3 regions of the Nonomuraea sp. NPDC049400 genome follow, and region 1 is predicted to be linked to each of the others. Evidence: riboswitches for the same ligand, from Rfam matches in the RefSeq annotation. Region 1 holds a riboswitch; each other region holds the start of a gene.
What was found. Region 1 has a riboswitch for cyclic di-AMP ahead of ACIBVN_RS06685 (NlpC/P60 family protein). Riboswitches for the same ligand answer to the same signal wherever they lie in the genome.
Positions count from the first base shown of each region.

Region 2: linked by a shared signal. The riboswitch ahead of ACIBVN_RS13700 (coiled-coil domain-containing protein) and the one ahead of ACIBVN_RS06685 (NlpC/P60 family protein) in region 1 are both predicted to bind cyclic di-AMP.
Region 3: linked by a shared signal. The riboswitch ahead of ACIBVN_RS15815 (hypothetical protein) and the one ahead of ACIBVN_RS06685 (NlpC/P60 family protein) in region 1 are both predicted to bind cyclic di-AMP.

Region 1 covers NZ_JBITMP010000004.1:148,712-155,232, reverse strand. Annotated here, with positions in the region: gene ACIBVN_RS06700 (NADP-dependent oxidoreductase) at 1-927, opposite strand, end outside; gene ACIBVN_RS06695 (winged helix-turn-helix transcriptional regulator) at 1,008-1,409, shown strand; gene ACIBVN_RS06690 (LuxR family transcriptional regulator) at 2,096-2,308, shown strand; gene ACIBVN_RS06685 (NlpC/P60 family protein) at 2,323-3,366, opposite strand; cyclic di-AMP (ydaO/yuaA leader) riboswitch at 3,372-3,521, opposite strand; gene ACIBVN_RS06680 (amino-acid N-acetyltransferase) at 3,798-4,355, shown strand; gene ACIBVN_RS06675 (RDD family protein) at 4,453-5,919, shown strand; gene ACIBVN_RS06670 (RDD family protein) at 6,031-6,519, shown strand.
Region 2 covers NZ_JBITMP010000008.1:11,577-18,097, forward strand. Annotated here, with positions in the region: gene ACIBVN_RS13685 (hypothetical protein) at 1-115, shown strand, start outside; gene ACIBVN_RS13690 (WGR domain-containing protein) at 691-1,656, shown strand; gene ACIBVN_RS13695 (hypothetical protein) at 1,830-2,303, shown strand; gene ACIBVN_RS13700 (coiled-coil domain-containing protein) at 2,780-3,736, opposite strand; cyclic di-AMP (ydaO/yuaA leader) riboswitch at 3,742-3,882, opposite strand; gene galT (galactose-1-phosphate uridylyltransferase) at 3,935-5,026, opposite strand; gene ACIBVN_RS13710 (DeoR/GlpR family DNA-binding transcription regulator) at 5,023-5,802, opposite strand; gene ACIBVN_RS13715 (50S ribosomal protein bL37) at 5,936-6,013, shown strand; gene ACIBVN_RS13720 (uridine kinase) at 6,061-6,521, opposite strand, start outside.
Region 3 covers NZ_JBITMP010000009.1:94,911-101,431, forward strand. Annotated here, with positions in the region: gene ACIBVN_RS15805 (aminotransferase class III-fold pyridoxal phosphate-dependent enzyme) at 1-941, shown strand, start outside; gene ACIBVN_RS15810 (alpha/beta fold hydrolase) at 965-1,810, opposite strand; gene ACIBVN_RS15815 (hypothetical protein) at 1,857-2,549, opposite strand; cyclic di-AMP (ydaO/yuaA leader) riboswitch at 2,739-2,874, opposite strand; gene ACIBVN_RS15820 (DUF5302 domain-containing protein) at 3,044-3,244, opposite strand; gene ACIBVN_RS15825 (class I SAM-dependent methyltransferase) at 3,358-3,924, opposite strand; gene ACIBVN_RS15830 (rod shape-determining protein) at 4,059-5,060, shown strand; gene ACIBVN_RS15835 (ABC transporter permease) at 5,205-6,425, opposite strand; gene ACIBVN_RS15840 (ABC transporter ATP-binding protein) at 6,425-6,521, opposite strand, start outside.

The DNA.
Region 1 (6,521 bases):
GGGCACGAGGACGAGGCGGCCGCGGAGGCCGCCGGCGGCCAGGCGGGCATGGGCGTCGGCGGCCTTGTCCAAGGGATACGTGTCCGCCACCCGCAACGTCAGCCGCCCACCTTCCACCAGCCGCACCACCTCCGCGAGCTGGGCGGCGTCGGCGCGGAAGAACACGGTGGCGACGTCGATCCCACGCAGCCCCACGGGCGCCACCCCCGCGGAGAGGGCGACGAAGGCCCCGCCGTCCCGCACCGCGTCCAGAGCAGCCAGGCCGAGCACGGCCGCGTCCACGACGGCGTCCACGCCCCCGGGGACAAGGGCACGCACGGAGGAGGCCACGTCGTCACCCCGGGGCACGAACCACTCTGCCCCCATCCCTCGCACCAGTTCCTTGTCCCCGGCCCCCGCGATCGCCGCCACCCGGGCGCCGCGCTGCGCGGCCAGCTCGACCAGGTAGCCGCCGACGGCCCCAGCCGCCCCCGTGACCAGCAGCGTACGTCCGGGGCCGGCGCCCGCGCGGTCGAGCGCCTGCCAGGCCGTGAGCGCGTTGAGCGGGATCGTGGCCGCCTCCACGGCCGTGCGGCCGCGGGGCGCCCGCGCCACCGCCGAGGCGTCGACCACCACGTAATCGGCCTGCGCCTTCACCGGTAGCTCGAGACGCGCCACGAGCCCGATGACCTCCTCTCCCACACGGAACGCGGCACCGTCCCCCACCTGGTCGACGGTGCCCGCGACGTCGAAGCCGAGCCCGTACGAGTCCAGCCTGCGGGCCACGCCGTAGTCCACGAGCGTCCCTGCGGCCACGGCGAGGTCGAACAGGTTGACCCCGGCCGCCGCCATCTTGATCCGCACCTGTCCGGGTCCCGCGGTGGGCACCGGCACCTCCACGAGCCGAGGAGAGCCGGAACCGCCGATGAGTGCACGCATGTTCGTCATGCGGACGAGCGTAGGAAGAGTTACTCTCTTCTGGTAAGTAGACACCTGAAAGTGCGTAACCCACCCACGAGGAGGAGAGAGTGGCCACGAAGACGGCGGCGGAGCGGCGCGACGAGGCCAGGCAGGCTTTCGACGCGTACTTCGCCCAATGCCCCTCCAGGAAGCTCCTCGACCGCCTCAGCGACAAGTGGGTCACCCTCCTGCTCGGCGCGCTGGCGGATGGGCCACGCCGCTACAGCGACCTGGCCAGGCGCATCGCGGGCGTCAGCCAGAAGATGCTCACCCAGACCCTGCGCACCCTGGAGCGTGACGGCTTGGTCTCGCGCACGCTCACTCCCTCGGTGCCCGTACGGGTGGACTACGCGCTCACCCCGCTGGGCGAGAGCCTGATGCCGCTGGTGATCGCGATCAAGAACTGGGCGGAAACGCACATAGAGGACGTCGAGGCGGCCAGGGACCGCTACGACGCGGGCAATACCTGACCCCTCACGGCAAGTGGTCGTGGAACTACCTTCTGGCTTGCCGGTTTCCGATCCGAGGCCGGTTGTCAGCATCGGGTCAAGGTCGTCGGCGGGTGTCCCGTTCCAACCTCGCCGACGCCCGGGTCTCGGCATGATCGCTATGAGGGGCGCCGGGTACGCGCACCCGGAAACGAGGCACTCCGGCGCGGGCGGTGACGCGTGAAGCCCGGCGGCGGCCGCATGAATACCCGCGGGCCAAGCGGAGCAAGCGGCTCCGAACAATCCGGTAGGCGCGTCGGGCCGGCCTTTTCAATGGCCTGACCTGGATCTCCCGGCAGGCTACGAATCGCCGTACAAAGCGAGCGATTGGTGGTTCACCACACGAGCGGAAGATCTTGCCCGGCCCGCTCAGCCGACAATGACCGGCTTATGGATCACACCGAAACTTCGCGCCGAACGGATCAAAATCGGGAACGTCCCGAGGCCCATTGATAGCGTGCGGTAAGCCCCAAAGAGATCACTCATCGCCGGCCGGGCGTTCTGACATATCGCGAGTGCGTCACATATAACGGATCATGTCAATAGCCCCCGTCAAGTGCGGCGATTGTCATGCTTGACGTCCTTTCCACGATGCGTTTACCGTCTCCGAGGAGCGGCTTTGGCCCATCTGTGAGGTCCGAGTTCTGCTGTTGGGGGGAGGGCTCCCGGTGGATGTGCTCACTGAAGACATTGAGCTGAGCCATGCGGATTTGGTGCTGCTGGCGGAGCTGGCCAGGGGAGTCACGGTCGATCGGGTGGGCAGACGTCTGGATATCAGCGGGCGCACCGTACGACGGAGATTGCGCGGCATCTGCGACCGCATCGGCGTCGCCACGGCGATCGAGGCCGTGGCCTGGGCCGCGCGCCGCCAGCTGATCTAGCCGCGACCCGGCTGTCAGTCGGCGATGCGCACGGCGCCGGCGAACGGCCGCCTGGCGATCGACGCGATCCGTACGACGTCGCCCGTCTGCGGGGCGTGCACCATCATGCCGCCGCCGATGTAGATGCCCACGTGGTGCAGGTCGCTGTAGAAGAACACCAGGTCGCCGGGGCGCAGCTCCGAGCGCGAGATGTGCCTCCCCGCGGTCCACTGGTTGCCCGTGTAGTGCGGCAGCGAGATGCCCACCCGCTGGTACGCCGCCATGACCAGCCCGGAGCAGTCGTAGGAGCTCGGCCCCTCTGCGCCCCAGACGTACGGCTTGAGCTGCTGCGTGAGCGCCCACCGCGCGGCCTCCGCCGCCTTGCCGCTGCCCGCGATGGGCAGGTTGACGCGCACGGCGCGCGTGCCGGGCTGTCCCGCCTCGCCGAGGGCCCGCTTGAACAGGCTGCTCTCGACCTTGGCCACCATCGTGGTGATCTTGTCGCGCTTGGACTTGAGGTCGTCGACGATCTGCTGGACCTCGTCGATGCGTGCCTTGGCGCCCGCCCTGGCGCGGGCGGCGGCCTCCATGGCCTTGGCGAGCTGGTTGATCTCCTCGCCCTGCTCCTGCTCCAGCGCGTACGAGGTCGCGGCGCGGTTGAGGAAGTCCTCCGGATCCTTGGAGGTCGCGAACGCCAGGGTCCTGGTGAAGCCGCCCGTGATGTAGGCGTTCTGGGCGAGCAGGGCGGCCTTCGCGCGCTTGGCGGCCAGATCCGTCTCGCTGGTCGTCAACGTCTTCTGTGCCGCCTCAGAGGCCTTCTTGGCCGACTTGAGCTTCTCCCGCTGGCCGTTGTACTGCTCGGTCAGCGTCTCGATCTGGGTGTGCAGCTCCTGTGCCTGGGCGGCGAGCTCCTTCAGCGAGGGCTTGGGGTCCGCGGACGCCGAACCGACGGGGATGGCGAACAGCAGCGCGGCGACTGTGAGACTCACCACACCGACGTGGCGCGGCCGCCGTGCCCGTTCCGGAGGGCGGGCGTGCTTGCCCGCTGACTTCCTCCCACCGTCACGCGTGCGCTTCACCAACCAGCTCCTCTCATAGACGCCTACCGGGTTAGCTGACGGGTTCGGGCCGGAGCAGCCCTACCGAGAGACTCGGACTCACCCCTGTGATGGCGCTGGAGGTCGCCACCTGTGGGTCCCCGGCTCCCCTTTCGGGAATTGAGCGTGCCCCCCGTACGACATACGGGGAACATTGTCGCTGGACACTAATGCACTCCAGGTTCGTGCTCAACCAGAACTGCCAAGTCTGTAGAGGTTTCACAACCGAAGGGTCACAAGGTGATCTCGTGATCACCTGTGCGGAACTGACCTTATGCCCTCTATGTCCGTGCTTTCGCGCTTACCCCCACCGGGTGCGAGCTCCGTGCTCATCTGGCCACGAGATGTAACAGGATGGGCCCAGACATGGGAGTTAGGGCCGAGCCGTAATGAGATCTGTACTCTGGAGAACCATGGAGCAGGTGGCCGAACTGACAGCGCCCGAGACCGCGGTGGTGGTCCGGCGAGCCCGCACGCCCGACGTGCGCGCGGTCAGGCGCCTGGTGGACACCTACGCGGGCGCGGGTCCGCGGCTCCTGAAGAAGGCCACAGTGACGCTGTACGAGGACGTACAGGAGTTCTGGGTGGCCGAGCGAGGCGGACAGGTTGTCGGCTGCGGCGCGCTCCACGTGCTCTGGGAGGACCTCGCAGAGGTCCGCACGGTGGCCGTGGATCCCGAGTGCCGGGGGATGGGCGTCGGCCACCGGATCGTCTCCGCGTTGATCCAGCAGGCTAAAGACCTTGGTCTGCGACGTGTATTCTGTCTCACTTTTGAGGTCGACTTCTTCGCGAGGCACGGATTCCGCCCGATCCAGGGCACGCCGGTCTCACACGAGGTCTACGCCGAGCTGCTGGCCTCGTACGACGAGGGTGTGGCGGAGTTCCTCGACCTGGAACACGTCAAGCCGAACACGCTGGGCAACACCCGCATGCTGCTCCATCTGACATCGGGTGACGCGGACCTTGACTAGCTGAAAAGGTGATTGTTGATACCTATGTCGATACGTTGGGCAGCACAGGCATGTGTCCTGACACGTGCCACACGCGCACTCGAAGCGAGGTGACACGGTGAGCACCGGACAGCCGCCGTATCCACAGGACGACTCCGGCGACAAGCCCGCCGGCACCCCGGAATACGGACAACAGAACGCGGGTCGCCACCCCGGCGAGCCCGACCCCGACGTGACTGTGGTCGGCTACCGGGCGGACGATGCCTACGGTCAGCAGCCCCAGTACGGCCAGCAGGGCTACGGCCAGCAGCCCCAGTACGGCCAGCAACAGCAGCAGTATGGCCAGCCCCAGTACGGCCAGCAGCCTCAACACGGTCAGCAGGGCTACGGCCAGCCCCAGTACGGCCAGCAGCCGCCCTCGGGCCAGCAGTACGGCCAGCAGCCGCAGGCCCAGCCGGACTACGGCCAGCAGCCGCAGTATGGTCAGCAGCCCCAGTATGACCAGCAGCAGTACGGCCAGCAGCAGCAGTCGGGCCAGCAGGGCTACGGCCAGCAGCCTCAGTATGGTCAGCAGCCGCAGTCCCAGCCCGGCTACGGCCAGCAGGGCTATGGCCAGCAGGCTCAGTCCCAGCCGGGTTACGCCCAGCCGGGCTACGGCCAGCAGCCGCCCTCGGGCCAGCAATACGGCCAGCAGCCGCAGGCCCAGCCGGACTACGGCCAGCAGCCGCAGTATGGCCAGCAGCCCCAGTCCCAGCCGGACTACGGCCAGCAGGGCTATGGCCAGCAGGCTCAGTCCCAGCCGGACTACGGCCAGCAGCAGTACGGCCAGCAGCCCCAGTCCCAGCCGGACTACGGCCAGCAGCCTCAGTATGGTCAGCAGCCGCAGTCCCAGCCCGGCTACGGCCAGCAGGGCTATGGCCAGCAGGCCCAGTCCCAGCCGGGTTACGCCCAGCCGGGCTACGGCCAGCAGTACGGCGACCAGCAGTACGCCCAGGGCTACGGGCAGCCGCAGCAGTACGGCCAGCCGGGCTACGGGCAGGCCTACGGTCAGCCTGGCCCGGTGGGGGTGCAGCCGCCCGGAGCGCCGGCACCGCTGGCGGAGTGGTGGCAGCGCCTGGTGGCGAGGATCGTCGACGGCGTCATCTTCGGCGTCCTCTACACGGTCATCTCCATCGTCGTCGGCCTGCTCACCGTGAGCTACGACTCCGCCACGGGTTACAGCAGCGGCTTCCTGAGCGGCTTCGTCGCGAGCATGCTCAGCTATCTCCTCCTGGCCCTGCTGTACGTCGGTTATGACTTCTTCATGACCAAGATGAACGGCCAGACGGTCGGCAAGATGGTCATGGGCATCAAGGTCGTGCCGGTCGGTGCCGGGATGCCGCCCGGCGGCCTGGCCACCGACGCGGCGCTCAAGCGTGCGGGCGGGACCTGGGGCTGGTACCTCCTTGGCGTCATCCCGTTCATCGGACCGCTGTTCGGCGTTGTGGGCACGGGCGTGAACGGCGCCTCGCAGCTCTGGGACAAGCCGCTGCAGCAGACGTTCGCCGACAAGTTGGCGAAGACCGTAGTGGTGAAGATCAAGTAGTTCTCGCGACAGGTAAAAGCAGGGGCCGGCTTCGTGCCGGCCCCTGTTTTATGTGCGGACGGCGTACCAAAATGAGGGGACCTGGGCCGCTGACGACGCGAGGTGGGGGTTATGGCCGGGTCACCGTCCTGGGCGGACGGGGTGCCCGCGGAATGGTGGGAACGGCTCGCCGCCCGAGCGATTGAAGCGCTCGTCTTCGGGGTGTTCTATTACATTCTGTTCATTGCGCTATGGGGCATCTTCCGAACTGTCGGGATGCTGGAGGTGCTGGACGGCCGGCTGCCCGGTGTGCTCGCGTGGCTGGCCGCGGGGCTGGGTTATGCGGGCTACGACTGGTGGGCGCATTCCAGGCGCGGCAGGACGTTCGGGAAGGCGATCATGAGGATTCGCCTGGCGCCGGGCGACGTTCCGCCCCGGGCGCTGCTCAAACGGTCCCTGGTCTATCCGGGACCCGTCATGCTGATGGGCATTCCCGTCGTCAATCTGATCGCCGGAATGCTCCTGTTCTGTGTGGGTTTGCTCATCCTGATCGACAAGCCCCTGGAACGGGGGCCGCACGACAGGCTGGCCGGAACGCACGTTGTAAAAGATCTTCGCTGAGC
Region 2 (6,521 bases), on a different contig from region 1:
CTACGGCGACATGAAGCGCGTCTGCGCCTCCCAGACGGCCTACGGCCACCAGAACAAATGCAAGGCCTGGTCGGTGACGTACTACAACGCGGCGAAGCTCGCAAAGATCAAGTAGCCGGCGTCACACCGGGCGGATCCCAGGGGGGTGCTCCAGAGGTTGGCTGGGAGGCCGCGCGCCAGGTCAGCCACGCTGTCAACGTTGATGAGGCGCCGAGGCTGATGAGTTGGAAGGGAGTGGGAATCTCATCCCATCCCGAAGTCGCTGCTGCCGGCCCGGGCGAGCGTTGTCGCCGCTGACAGCGAACAGGAGGCCATGTTCGTCGAGATCGCCGAGCCGGGCTCGTTTCATCCTGAATACGCAGGTCGAGGCCTGACGTGAGCGTGGTGAGGGTGCTCGTGCGGGTCAGGGCGGGAGATCATGACGAGTGGTCACCTGTCACCTCGTGATCTCGCTGTTGGTCAGGACTAGTAGAACGTGCTGATCGATGGATGCCGTGGCCAGCGCCGCCGTGATCGAAGTGACCAGGCCATAGCGGCTGTCGACAGCCAGGTTACGCAGAATCCTCATGGCGTCCGTCTCGTAGGCCTTTATCACATCATGGGCTGCGGCGGTATATCGCAGGTATCGCAGGCCCCTGTGCCATGTCATCGCGTGTTCCGCAGTCACCTGCACCCTGAGAAGATCCCGATATGTCAGGACTACGCAGTTTCGAGAAGCGCTCCGACGGTGTTGTACGGCTCTGGCAGATCGAGCGCGAAGGCATCCGCTGTCACATGGCGTGGGGGATGGCGGGTGGCACCCTGCGGGGGACGAGCATGACCCTCGACGACGAGGCGCATGCCGTACGTCACTTCAACAAGAAGATCGACGAGAAGCGGCGCGAGGGCTACGTCGAGGTCGTGACACCCGAGCCCGAGCCTGCCCCCGCACCGGCTCCGGGGCACGTAGGCTCGCTTCTCGACATCCTGGATTCCGGCTACGAGCCGCTCGATGCCTACGACAGCGTGTACGTCATGCCCGTGCGACTGGGGATCGGGCGCTTCTGGCGCTATGCCGTACTGACGGACGACGGGCGCAGGGGCCTGATGTTCCCCGTAAAGGAGGCCTGCCATGACCCGGAGCTGGTCCGCGCGTTCCTGGATTTCCTCGTGCCGCGCCGGGAGCTGGCCTTCGACGGCAGTTCGCATCACAAGTTGCCGTTGGACGCGCTGATCGGGCCGTTCAGCCACGCGCTGCTGTGCTCGCCGCAGCTGATCAGCAACGTCTACGAAGGGCGCGTCGCCTACGCGTATCCGATCCACGACTGCGAGATCGGCGACGCGGACACCGGGACGTGGGTCGAGGCGCGGACCCAAGGACATGGCTCGCTACCGAATTCGACCTGGGATCGCGCTCCCCTACCGGTGACCGACCTGCGCTACGACCTGCGGAGCGCGAGCGGGCCGTTCGAGGGGATGGGTGATCGGGAGACGTTGAGACGGGCCAAGTTCAAGACCGGCACGCTGGAGGGGGCGGGGAATCTGCTGCGCCGGCTGGCGGTCTCGACGCCGAAGAGCTTCGTGGAGGTTCGGTCGTTCCGGGGCGAGGTCCTTGCTCTCGGGCCCGCCGACCTCACAACCGACACCTTGGACAGGGTCGGCAGGTTCGTCCGCTAGTTTGCCTATCCCTTCCGGAGACGCCACGATTGGGTTGGTCCCTATTGAAGTGGCAGGTCAAGGGCCTGGTGTGAGCTCCGCTGGACGTGCTCTTCCTGGTGGTGCCAGGGGTTCAGTGCGGATGATCGTTTGCCTGAGGGATCACGCACGTTTCATGATCCGTCACGGTCCGGATGATCGCGTTCACGATGATCCTTTGCGCGGGAATTGCGCCGTCTGTGAATGACCGCGGTAGAGGTACGGTGTCGCTTCTGGAACGCCTCACCGCGCGTCGCACGGAACTGGCCAAACAGGCCGAGCAGGTGATCGCCCAACTGCTGGCCGAAGACGAGCTGCAGGGAGAGCCTGTTCGGGCAGCTCAGGCCGCCCATGACGACACCGAGAACATAGGCGACGGCGGCGGCGAGATCGAGGTGGTGCCGATGTACCGGGTGGCGCTGCCGGCCCGGCGCGTGGCCGAGCCGCCCCCGAGGGCTGCTGATCCCCCACCGGGAGCGCGCCACGAGCGCACACGAGCTGCCGTCGACTACCAGGCGCTGCTGGAGGCGGTGCGCACCGCCGACGGTCGGGTGATCTGCAAGGCGATCTGCGCGCAGCTGGGTTGCCTTTCGAGTCGGGTCAGGTGGGAGGCGTGCGGGCCAAGCTGAAACGGCTGGCCGAGCGGGGCTGGCTGCGCAAGACGCCCAGCGGCGCGTTCGCTGCGCTGCGCTGACCACGCCCGAGGGCGCCCGAGGGCGATCGACGTCCCCTCACAGCCCCTGACCAGGGCGACGTCCCGGTGAACAGAGCAAACCGGCGGACACGATCCACCCGTGTTCGAATCGTCGAGGTCGCCAGCAGACGGGCCCGCTGTTGCCGCTCCCATCCAGCCAGCATCGCCTCGAACACGGCTTCTGCCGGGCGCAAGGGCACCACACCATCCGACAGAACCAGATGAGCGGCCCCCTCCACAGCCACCCTTCTCACCCTTCGATTGGCTCATGGCGCGCGGCGAAGAGGTCCTGCTGTCGACGGATCAACTCCGCCAGGTCGTTGCCAGCTGGACCGGTGTGGTCGACGGTCCCGTGGGTAAACGCCATCTGCAAGTGAGCGAATAGCTCATTAGATGCGATTCGTCCCATTTCTAGTTCATCGAGATGTGCACGTGGTCGTAGTGGTTCTCGGTGATGCTGCCCCGGTCCGACATGGCCCGCCAGCCTGAGCCCATGTTGATGCGCTGCTTCCAGATCACGTACTTGACCCCGAGCTTGTCCTTGTTCTTGAGTGCCCACTCCGCGATGCGGTCGCCCAGGGCGTTGTTGACGGCCGACGGCGTCGTCCCGCCGGTGCTCATCATGAAGTCGCAGGCCCGCCCCAGCGGGTGCTCGCCGCTGGAGCCGGAGCGGAAGCAGCCCACCTCGTACGGCAGCTTGAAGTTCTTCTCCACCTGCGCCTTCATCAGCCGCGTGCGGGCCGTGATGTTGTCCGAGCCCGTGGGCAGCTCCGGGGCCCAGCTGCCGTTCGTGTTGCGGCCGGGGCCGAACGGCACCAGGTCCTGGAGCTTCTTCTGGATGTCCTTGATGACGTCCTGGGCGTCTTCGCGCTGCTCGGCCACGTCCTTGGCGTCCGCGCTGATCTGGGTGGCGAGCGCGGCGGCCTCGTCGGAGGCCTTCTTCTTCTCGTCGCGGGCCTTGGCCACACCGTCCACGACGGCCTGCTGCTCGGCCGTGAGCTGCTCCAGCAGGGCCACGGCGCCGCCGTTGGTGGGCAGCAGGAAGGCGGGCAGCGAGGGGTCGTGGCTCTGGTAGCGCATCCTGGCGATGTCGGCGACCCGCTGCTCGGCCGCCACCACCGCCTGCTCCGCGGCGGCCAGGCGGTCCTTGGCGACCTTGGCGGCCTCCCGCGCCTTGGCCAGCTCGACACGCTTGAGGTTGTACTTCTCGATGAGCTTGTCGACCTTGCTGTTGAGCTGCTTGAGCTGGGCGCGGAGCTCGGCCTCCGACGGTTTGGGCGCGGCTGACGCCGCGGTCACCGGCAGGACTGCGACGGCCGCGGCGGTGATGAGACCGATGACAAGGCGCACGGGGGACGCAGCCGCCACGTGGATGTTCCTCTCCCTCTGCCGACCGGGTTAGCTGACGGGTTCGGGCGCGGAGGTGCCCTACCGACACGTGGTCGGATTCACCCCAGAACTAGGTGGGTCCCCGGCTCCCGGGCGACACGCCCGGGATTAGGCGCGCAACGGCCGTTACAGCCGGTGCAAAAGGGATGTTAGTGGTAGATCACGAGTAATGCGACCCTAATAAGAAATCTGATAGTGATCTACTTGTGATCGAATCATACGCGCGGCCTCCTCCGGCAGCACGTCGTTCACGAAAGCGCCCATCGCCGACTCCGAGCCGGCCAGGTACTTGAGCTTGCCCGGCGCCCGCCTGATGCTGAACAGCTCCAGGTGCAGGTACGCGAGCTCACGGTCCTGCCGTACGGGCGCCTGGTGCCAGGCCGAGATGTACGGCATCACGACGCCGAACAGGTCGTCGAAGGCCCGCAGCACCGAGGTGTAGAGCGGCGCGAACGCCGAGCGCTCCGCCTCCGACAGCGCGGCCAGGTCGGGCACCTGCCGGTGCGGGTAGATGTGCACCTCGTACGGCCACCGTGCGGCGGCGGGCACGAACGCCGTCCACAGCTCGTTGGCGGCCACCACGCGCGTCCCCTCGGCCCGCTCGGCGGCCAGCACGTCGGCGAACAGGTTGCCCTTCGAGTACCGCTTGGCGGCGGCGAGCTGGAGCTTGGTCCTGGGCGTGACGTACGGGTAGCCGTAGATCTGGCCGTGCGGGTGGGCGAGCGTGATGCCGATCTCCTCACCCCGGTTCTCGAAGCAGAAGACCTGCTCCACGCCCTCGATCCCGGACAGCTCGGCCGTGCGGTCGGCCCACGCCTCCATGACCAGCTCCACCTGGTCGGTGGAGAGCCGGGAGAAGGAGGACGAGTGCTCAGAGGTGAAGCAGACCACCTCACACCGCCCCGCTCCCGGCCGCACCTCGCTCAAGCCACCCACTTCCGAATAAGTCCCGAAATTTCCGGAGAAGGAGGGAAACCGGTTCTCGAACACCACCACGTCGTAGTCGTGCGCCGGGATCTCCGACGACCGGGTGTCCGACGACGGGCACAGCGGGCACTCGCTCGCCGTGCCCGTCGGCTGGAACGTGCGCGTCTGCCGGTGCCCCGCGATCGCGATCCACTCCTCGGTCAGCGGGTCGTAACGCAGCTCGGAGGCCACCGGCCGCGGGTCGAGCATGCGCCGGTCGATCGCGCTCCTGTCGGCGTCGTCCCGCCGGTCGAAGTAGATCAGCTCTCGGCCGTCGGCCAGGTGGGTGATGGTGCGCTTCAAGGCGAGCCCTCCGCGATGATCAGTTCTCCGGCCCGTTCGGCCAGCTCCGTGCGTGCGTCCTCGGGCAGTCCCGCGTCGCTGATGACCACGTCGGCCTCGCTCAGCTCGGCGATCGTGCTGATGCCGACCGTGTTCCACTTGGTGTGGTCGGCGGGGATGACCAGCTTGGTGGCGGCCGCCACCAGCTCCCTGTCGGTCTCCGACTCCAGCAGGTTGGGCGTGGTGAACCCGGCCCGCACGCTCATCCCGTGCACGCCGAGGAAGAGCGTGTCCACGTGCAGGCGGCGGATCGCGGCCACGGCCACCGGGCCCACCAGGGCGTCGGACGGCGTGCGTACACCGCCGGTCAGCACGACCGTGCGGTCAGAACGCGGGTTCCGGTGGAAGACCTCGGCGACGGGGATCGAGTTGGTGATCACCGTCAGCTCGGGTACGCCGATCAGGTGGCGGGCCAGCGCCCACGTGGTGGTCCCCGCCGAGAGCGCCACGGCCGTGCCCGGCCTGACGAGGCCGGCCGCGCGCCGCGCGATGGCCTCCTTCTCCTGCTGCTGGCGGGCCGACTTGGCGGTGAAGCCCGGCTCCTCGGTCGAGCCCGGACCGAGGGCGGTGGCGCCGCCGTGGACCTTCTCCAGCAGCCCGCGCTCGGCCAGCACCTCGAGGTCGCGGCGAATCGTCATGTCGGAGACGCCGAGCTCGCGAACGAGGTCCGCGACCCGGACTCCGCCGTTGCTGCGCACGCGTTCGAGGATCGTCTGCTGACGCTGCTGTGCGAGCACACCCGCTCCTTCCAACAGATTCCACCAAATTATGACACGGAATTGTTGGGGAATGTTAGTTCGCGTGGTGCGCTTGCGCTGGTCAGGGCAGGCGGGAGACGCTCTGGTTCCGGCCGATCATCGGAGGCGAGCTATGGCCAGGCGCGCACGCAAGGGCAGGGCACGCAAGAAGAAAAAGGCTAACCACGGCAAGCGCCCCACGGCGCGTTGATCGGGTGGCCGCCTTTCCCGGCGGCCACCCTCCTTTGTCTGCGCCGCTTACGCGCCGCCGTCCGGCGTCAGCCGCACGGCGAGCCGGTCCGGGTGATCGGCCCTGACCACGACGTCGGCGGCCTGCTGGGGCCGTGCCTCCCGCTCGTACCGCTCATAGGCGGGCAGCCGCCACAGCTCGTCCTCGGGCGTTGCGCGCTCCAGCGCCCCCACCGACAGCCACACGTGCACGCTCACCTCGAACGCCAGCCCCCGCCCGAGCAGCAGCGTCCCGTCGACGATCAGCACCCCTCCCGGAGGCAACTCCTGGTACGGCGCCCGGTACGCCCGATCGATGCGGCTGTCCCAGAGCCGCGGCAGCACCTGCCCCGAGCCGCCCGGGTCCAGGGGCTCGAGGACCTCCCTGGTGAGCGCCTTGGCGTCGAGCCAGTCCTCGTAGAAGGCGTCCGGGTCGGTCCTGCCGTGCTCCAGCCGCAGCGACGCGGGCCGCAGGAAGTCACCCGCCGACA
Region 3 (6,521 bases), on a different contig from region 1:
TGGAGCTGACCGAACTGCTCGTGGAGACCGTGCCCAGCGCCGATTGGGCGATGTTCTCCAAGAACGGCACCGACGCCACGACCCAGGCGCTCATGGTGGCCAGGGCCGCCACGGGCCGGACCAAGGTGCTGATGGCCCATGGCGCCTATCACGGGGCGGACCCCTGGTGCACGCCGTCCCTGTCGGGCACGACGCCCAACGAGCGGGCGGACCTGGTGGAGTTCACGTACAACTCCCTGGAGTCGCTGGAGGCCGCGGCGGCGACCGCGGAGGGGGACGTGGCGGCGATCATCGTGACGCCGTTCAAGCACGACTCGTTCGAGGACCAGGAGCTGGTGGAGCCCGTCTTCGCGCGCGGCGCCCGCGCGCTGGCCGACCGGCTCGGGGCGGCGCTGGTGATCGACGACGTGCGGGCGGGGTTCCGGATCGACCTGCGCGGCTCCTGGGAGCCCTATGGGGTACGCCCCGACCTGACGGCCTGGTCGAAGGCCATGGCCAACGGCTACCCGATCGCGGCCGTCACCGGCACAGACGCGCTGCGCGGACCGGCGCAGACGCTGTATTCCACGGGCTCGTTCTGGTTCTCGGCGGTCGCCATGGCGGCGGCCAAGGCGACCATCGAGACCCTGCGCGACACGGACGGCATCGGGGCCATGGAGCGGGCCGGCACGCAGCTCCGCGAGGGGCTGTACGCGCAGGCCAAGTCCCACGGGTTCGTGGTGAACCAGACGGGACCGGTGACGATCCCGTGGCTCAGCTTCGACGGGGACGCCGATCTCTCCGTCGCGATGTACTGGAGCGACGCCTGCCTGCGGCACGGGGTCTACCTGCACCCGTGGCACAACTGGTTCATGTCGGCCGCGCACACGGAGGCGGACGTGGCGAAGGCCCTGGAGGGCACGGATCAGGCGTTCGCCGAGACCCGCGCCCACTTCGGCTAGGCCCGCTCCCCCACGGAACCGGGCTAGGCGGCGGTGAGCTTGGCGATCTCCGCCACGATGGCGGGCCAGAGCGGGCGCGGCAGGTCGTGGCCCATGCCCGGGTAGGTCACCAGGCGAGCGCCGGGGACGGCGGCGGCCGTGGCGTGGCCGGCGGCGACCGGGATGAGCTGGTCGACCTCCCCGTGCAGCACCAGCGTGGGCACCTGTACGCCCGCGAGCAGCGCCGTGCGGTCGCCCGAAGCCATGATCGCGGCGAGTTGCCTGGCCGTGCCGTCGGGGTCGAAGCAGCGGTCGAACGCCAGCCCGGCCAGCTCGCGGATCCTCTCGCGGTCCAGCTCGTATCCGGGCGAGCCGAGGACCGACCAGGTCTGCACCGCCTGGGCGAGCACGGCTTCGCGGTCGGCCGGGGGCCTGGCCATGAGGGCGGCGAGCGCGGTCTCCGTCGGCGGGGCCACCGAGGGGCCGGGCGTGGACATGATCGAGGTCAGGGTCAGCACCCGGTCCGGGTGGCGGATGGCCAGGGCCTGGGCGATCATGCCGCCCATCGAGGCGCCGACCACGTGCGCGGCGGGCCATCCGAGTGCCTCCATGAGCCCCGCGGCGTCGTCGGCCAGATCGTCCAGCAGGTACGGCGAGGGCGCCCCAAAAGTGGGAGCGCCCTTGTCGTGGAAGTGCGTGGACAGGCCCGCGTCGCGGTTGTCGAACCGTACGACGTGGTGTCCCTGCTCCGCCAGCAGCTCGCAGAGCCCTTCGTCCCAGTGGATGAGCTGCGCGCCGAGGCCCATGATGAGGAGCAGGGGACGGCCCTCGTGCAAACCGAAACTCTCGTAGGCGATTTCGATGCCGTTCGCGGCTACCCGGGTGGTCACGAGGACCAGAATGACATTCTGGTAGCGACCCGTAAAGCCCGTGAAGTCAGAGATTCATGAGGCCGCGGATGCGGTCGCTGGTGAGCGCCGCGCTGCCGCCGGCCACGGCCACGGCGCCGGCCAGGACGGCGGCCGTGGTCTTCGAGAACGAGGTGGGCGCGGTCTCGGTGGGCGCGGTCTCAGCGGCCGCGGGCGGCGGCTCGGCCGGGTTGTTGTCCTGCTCGGCCCAGGCGCGGGTCGAGAACGGAACGGGGTAGTTCTTCTTGCCCGGACCCTTGCCCCACTTGGTGATGACGTAGTCGACCTTGATGTGCCCCTGGCCACCGTTGCCGTCGACATGCAGCGTGTCGGAGTTGAACGTGCCGCCGGTGAGCTCCGCGAACGTCTTGGCGTCCAGGTCCAGCATGATCCCGCGGTTGGAGGGCACGCCCGGGCCGCGGTCGCCGACGAAGAACGGCATCTTCTTGCCCTTGTAGACCACGTAACCCTCGGTCATGAGCGGCCAGCTCGGGCTGGCGGCCAGGCCCTTCTGCATGGGCTTGCCGCTGGCGGGCAGCCCGGTGTCACCTGCGCGGCCGGAGGCGTCGTCCCAGAAGTACGAAGCCGTTGTCGAGCCCTTGAGCAGGACCTTCTCATCATCGTTCGAGTCGGCGTGAGCCGCGGTGCCGGCGACGGCGAGCGCACTTACGGTGCAGGCGGTGAGCAGGACAAGAGAACGCAGGCCAAAACGTGCAGACATGAAAAGTAAAGTCCTTCGCGACGGGGGCAGGGAGTTGCGCTCGCTCGAAAAAGGGCGTAGCTAGGCAGAGCACCTGGCAAAGGGGAGATAGCTACGCGGAGCGCGAAACGAGCCTGAGGAAGGGACCGCTCAGTAGGCGGCGGCTATCACGCTGTCCGGGGGTGCGACGCGGTCGGGCATGCGGTTCATATGTCCTCTCCATCTCGCCTACCGGGTTAGCTGGCGGGTTCGGGCGTGGAGATGCCCTACCGACACGTGGTCGGATTCACCCCAACTGCGATGGGTCCCCGGTTCCCGAGTGATCGGGATTCGGCGCCAGCCGGCTGTCCCTCCTGGGTGAGGTCCACGCCACCGGCTGTGAATTGGGCAACACTCTAACCACGCATTCCGGACATACGCAAACACTTCGTCATGAATCGGGCAGAAGATCTACCTTCCCGCACAAAGAAAAAAGGGGGCACGGCAGTGCCGTACCCCCCTGGGAAATCCCAGCCTCAGCCGCCGCTCTTGCGCCTGAACGATCTTTTACTCGCAGCCGGACCGTGCGACCCATGGATCTTCGACGGGTCACCGCCCCTGCCACCCGCGCCCGAGCCCGCGTGCTGGTTGCGCTTGCGCTCCAGCGCCTCGCGGAACTTGCGCTTCATCTCGTCCTCGGGAGTTTCGCTGACTTCCTGCTCCGGTGTATCCGCCATGAGGACCTCCATGGTGTTGGGGACAGTCACAGCTTCGCATGGCCCCGCTTATGACGCGAAACCGGCTTCCCCACCGGCTTTGCGGGACTGCACTGCCACCCACCCGACAACGTTCAGTCGAGGGTGAACGCCATCAGGCGGAACACCGGGTCCGGGCCTGAGCAGCCCTGCCCGTGTCCCACGAATCGGGTCTCGCCGCTCGGCCGGAGCCCGTGTCTGGCCGCCTCCTCGACGACCAGGCCGGCCCGGTCGGACGGCTCCCTGCGCCCTCCCGTACCGTGCGCGGCTCCCTTGTCGACCGTCGTGACGAAAACTCCGCCTGGCCGCAGCACGCGGGCGGCCTCGGCGATCACCGGGCGGGCGTCGTCCAGCAGGTGCAGCAGCCAGATGGTGGTGACCGCGTCGACCGAGCCGTCGCGTACGGGCAGCGTACGGGCGTCGCCCAGCACGACGTCCACGCGCCCGGCGGCGATCCGCGCCATCCCCGCGGAGGCGTCCACCCCGAGCACCCGCAGCCCCCGACCGGCCAGCTCCCTCGTCACGAGCCCGGTGCCGCAGGCGATGTCGAGCAGCGTGCCACCGGATACGAGGCGGCGCACGGCGTCGGCGGCGGCCACGGCACGCGGCAGCCCGCCCCGGGTCTCGTCGTAGTGTTCGGCCTCGAGGTCGTAGTCGAGCACTGCCGGTCCTCCTGGCGTCGGGGTGCTGCCGGACAAGATACGCCTAGGTAAAAGGGAACCGTTCGGTTCCTGGTGTTGGGTTGGAGCAGCTCAGGAAATAGACCCGGCATGATGGTCAAGCCCCCGGTCCTGCCATGAGCCTCCTCGGCCGTGACCTGGCGGTGGATCTGGGAGGCACGAGCACGCGCATCTATGCCCGGGGCAAGGGCATCGTGCTCGACGAGCCCTCGGCTGTCGTGCTCGACGACCGCACCGGCAAGGTCATCGCGTACGGCGCGGACGCGACCGACGGCGAGACGTGCTGGCCGGTCAGCGGCGGCCTGCCGGTCGACGGCGAGCTCACCTGGCGCATGGTCAGGCACTTCCTGAGCAAGGTGCAGCGCAATCCGTTCGCCAGGCCGCGCCTGGTCATGGCGCTGCCCGACAGCTCCACCCCGATCGAGCGGACGGCGCTGAGCGACCTGGCGTTCGAGGCGGACGCCAGGCGGATCGAGCTGATCCCGCACTCGCTCGCGGCGGCGCTCGGCGCCGGACTGCCGGTCGACAGCTTCGCGGGGCACATGGTGATCGACATCGGGCGCGACTCCGCCAGGATCGCCGTGCTCTCTTCCGGGGCCGCCGTGGCCACGACGGCCGTCCCCGGCGGCGGCGAGGCCGTCAACAGGGCCATCGTCCGCCTGGTCGAGCACAAACACTGCCTCCTCCTCGACGAGCACGAGGCCGAGTCGGCCAAACGCCACATCGGCGCCGAGTGGGAACCGCTGAACCGGCACGTGACGATGCGTGCCCGTGACCCGGACACCGGCCAGGAGCGCGAGGTACGGCTGCCGGTCCAGCAGGTTTACGAGGCGACCAGGCAGCCGGTCGAGGCCATCGTGCGGGCGGCGATGGACACGGTCGAGCGATGCCCGGCCGAGCTCGCCGCGGACCTCGGGGGGCGGGGCGCGGTGCTGGTAGGAGGCGGCGCGCTGCTGCGGGGGCTCGCGCGGCGGCTGCGGGCGTCGTTGCGAATGCCGGTACGGAGGGCGGAGCGGCCCCTGGAGTGCGTGGCCCTCGGCCTGGGCCGGTTCGTGGACGACCTGGGCCTGATCGCCCGGCTCCGCAACGCCCTCGCCTGGGCCGGGCCGGACAAGTGACCGCTCAGCCGAGCCAGGCGTCGCGTCCGAGCCCCCGACGCGCATGAGACGGCGCACCCAGGCCGTGCGGCGTGGTCGAGTGCGAGTGCGCGGGGCCGGGGGCCGAGCGGCGTGGTCGTGTGCGAGTGCGGGGGCCGTGCGGCGTCAGGGGGTGGAGAGGGCTTCGGTCGGGGACAGGCGGGAGGCGCGGATCGCCGGGTAGAGCCCCGCTGCCGCGCCGATGACCAGGGTCGCCGCGAGGCCGCCGACGGTGGCCCAGGCGGGCACCACCGAGGGCCAGCCGCTGTACAGCGCGTACCCCATCGTGACACCCGTCCCCAGCAGGATCCCCCCACCCCCGCCAAGAGCCGACAGCAGGAGCGACTCCGCGAGGAACTGGGTGCGGATCTGGCCGCGCGTGGCTCCGAGGGAGCGGCGCAGGCCGATCTCCGCGCGGCGTTCCAGCACCGAGATGACCATGGTGTTGGCCACGCCGACCCCGCCCACGAGCAGCGCCACCGCGCCCACCCCCAGCAGGAGGTTGGCGAACGCCTGGCTGGTCGCCTGCTTGGCGGCGAGGGCGTCGGAGGGCCGGGAGACGTCCACCTCGTTGGGCGCCTCCGGGTTGGCGGTCCCGGCCAGCACCTGGCGTACGGCCTCCAGCTTGGCCTCGTCGGAGCGGGTGTAGAGCGTCGTCGGGTGTCCGTCGAAGCCCAGCCTGGACTCCGCCACCGGCCAGCCGACCAGGACGCCGCTGTCCAGGTCGGTGGCGAGCGCCACCGGTTCCAGGACCCCGATGACCGTGAAGCGGATCCCTCCCACCACGACCTGCGTGTCGGGCGAGGCCGAGCCCACGCCGAGCCGCTGGGCCGCCAAGGAGCCGAGCACGGCGGCCGGGTAGCGTTCGGTGGCCGCGTTGAGCCAGGTGCCGTTCCGCAGGGTCGCGCCCACGGTGGCGGGCAGGTCGAGGCGGGCCGCGTACGTGGCGATGCCGCTGGTCTGGGCCTCGGGGATCTCCTCCGACCGGTAGACCTTGACGTCGCCCATGCGCCCGATCGACGAGACGGCCTGGACGGGGCCGATGCGCTCGATCATCGACTCCGCCTCCTTCGGCATCTGCGCGGCCTCGCCCGTGAGCGTGGTGCCGGACGAGACCGTGAGCAGGTTGGTGCCGAGCGCGGAGAGCGTACGGTCGAGCTCGGCGCCCGAGGAGGACGAGAGTCCGACCACGCCCACCATGGCCGCGATGCCGATGGCGATGCCCAGCGCGGACAGGAACGCCCGCAGCGGCCGGGTGCGCAGGCCCACCGCCCCGACCCGCATCACGTCGCGGGACCGCATCCTGGCCGGGCGCAATTTCGGGCGCGCCACCTCCACCATGGACATCACACCGCCTCCAGGGGGACCCGCGCGGTGTCGGAGATGATCTGGCCGTCGCGCATCCGCACCTGCCTGGGCAGGCTGGCGGCGATCTCCCGGTCA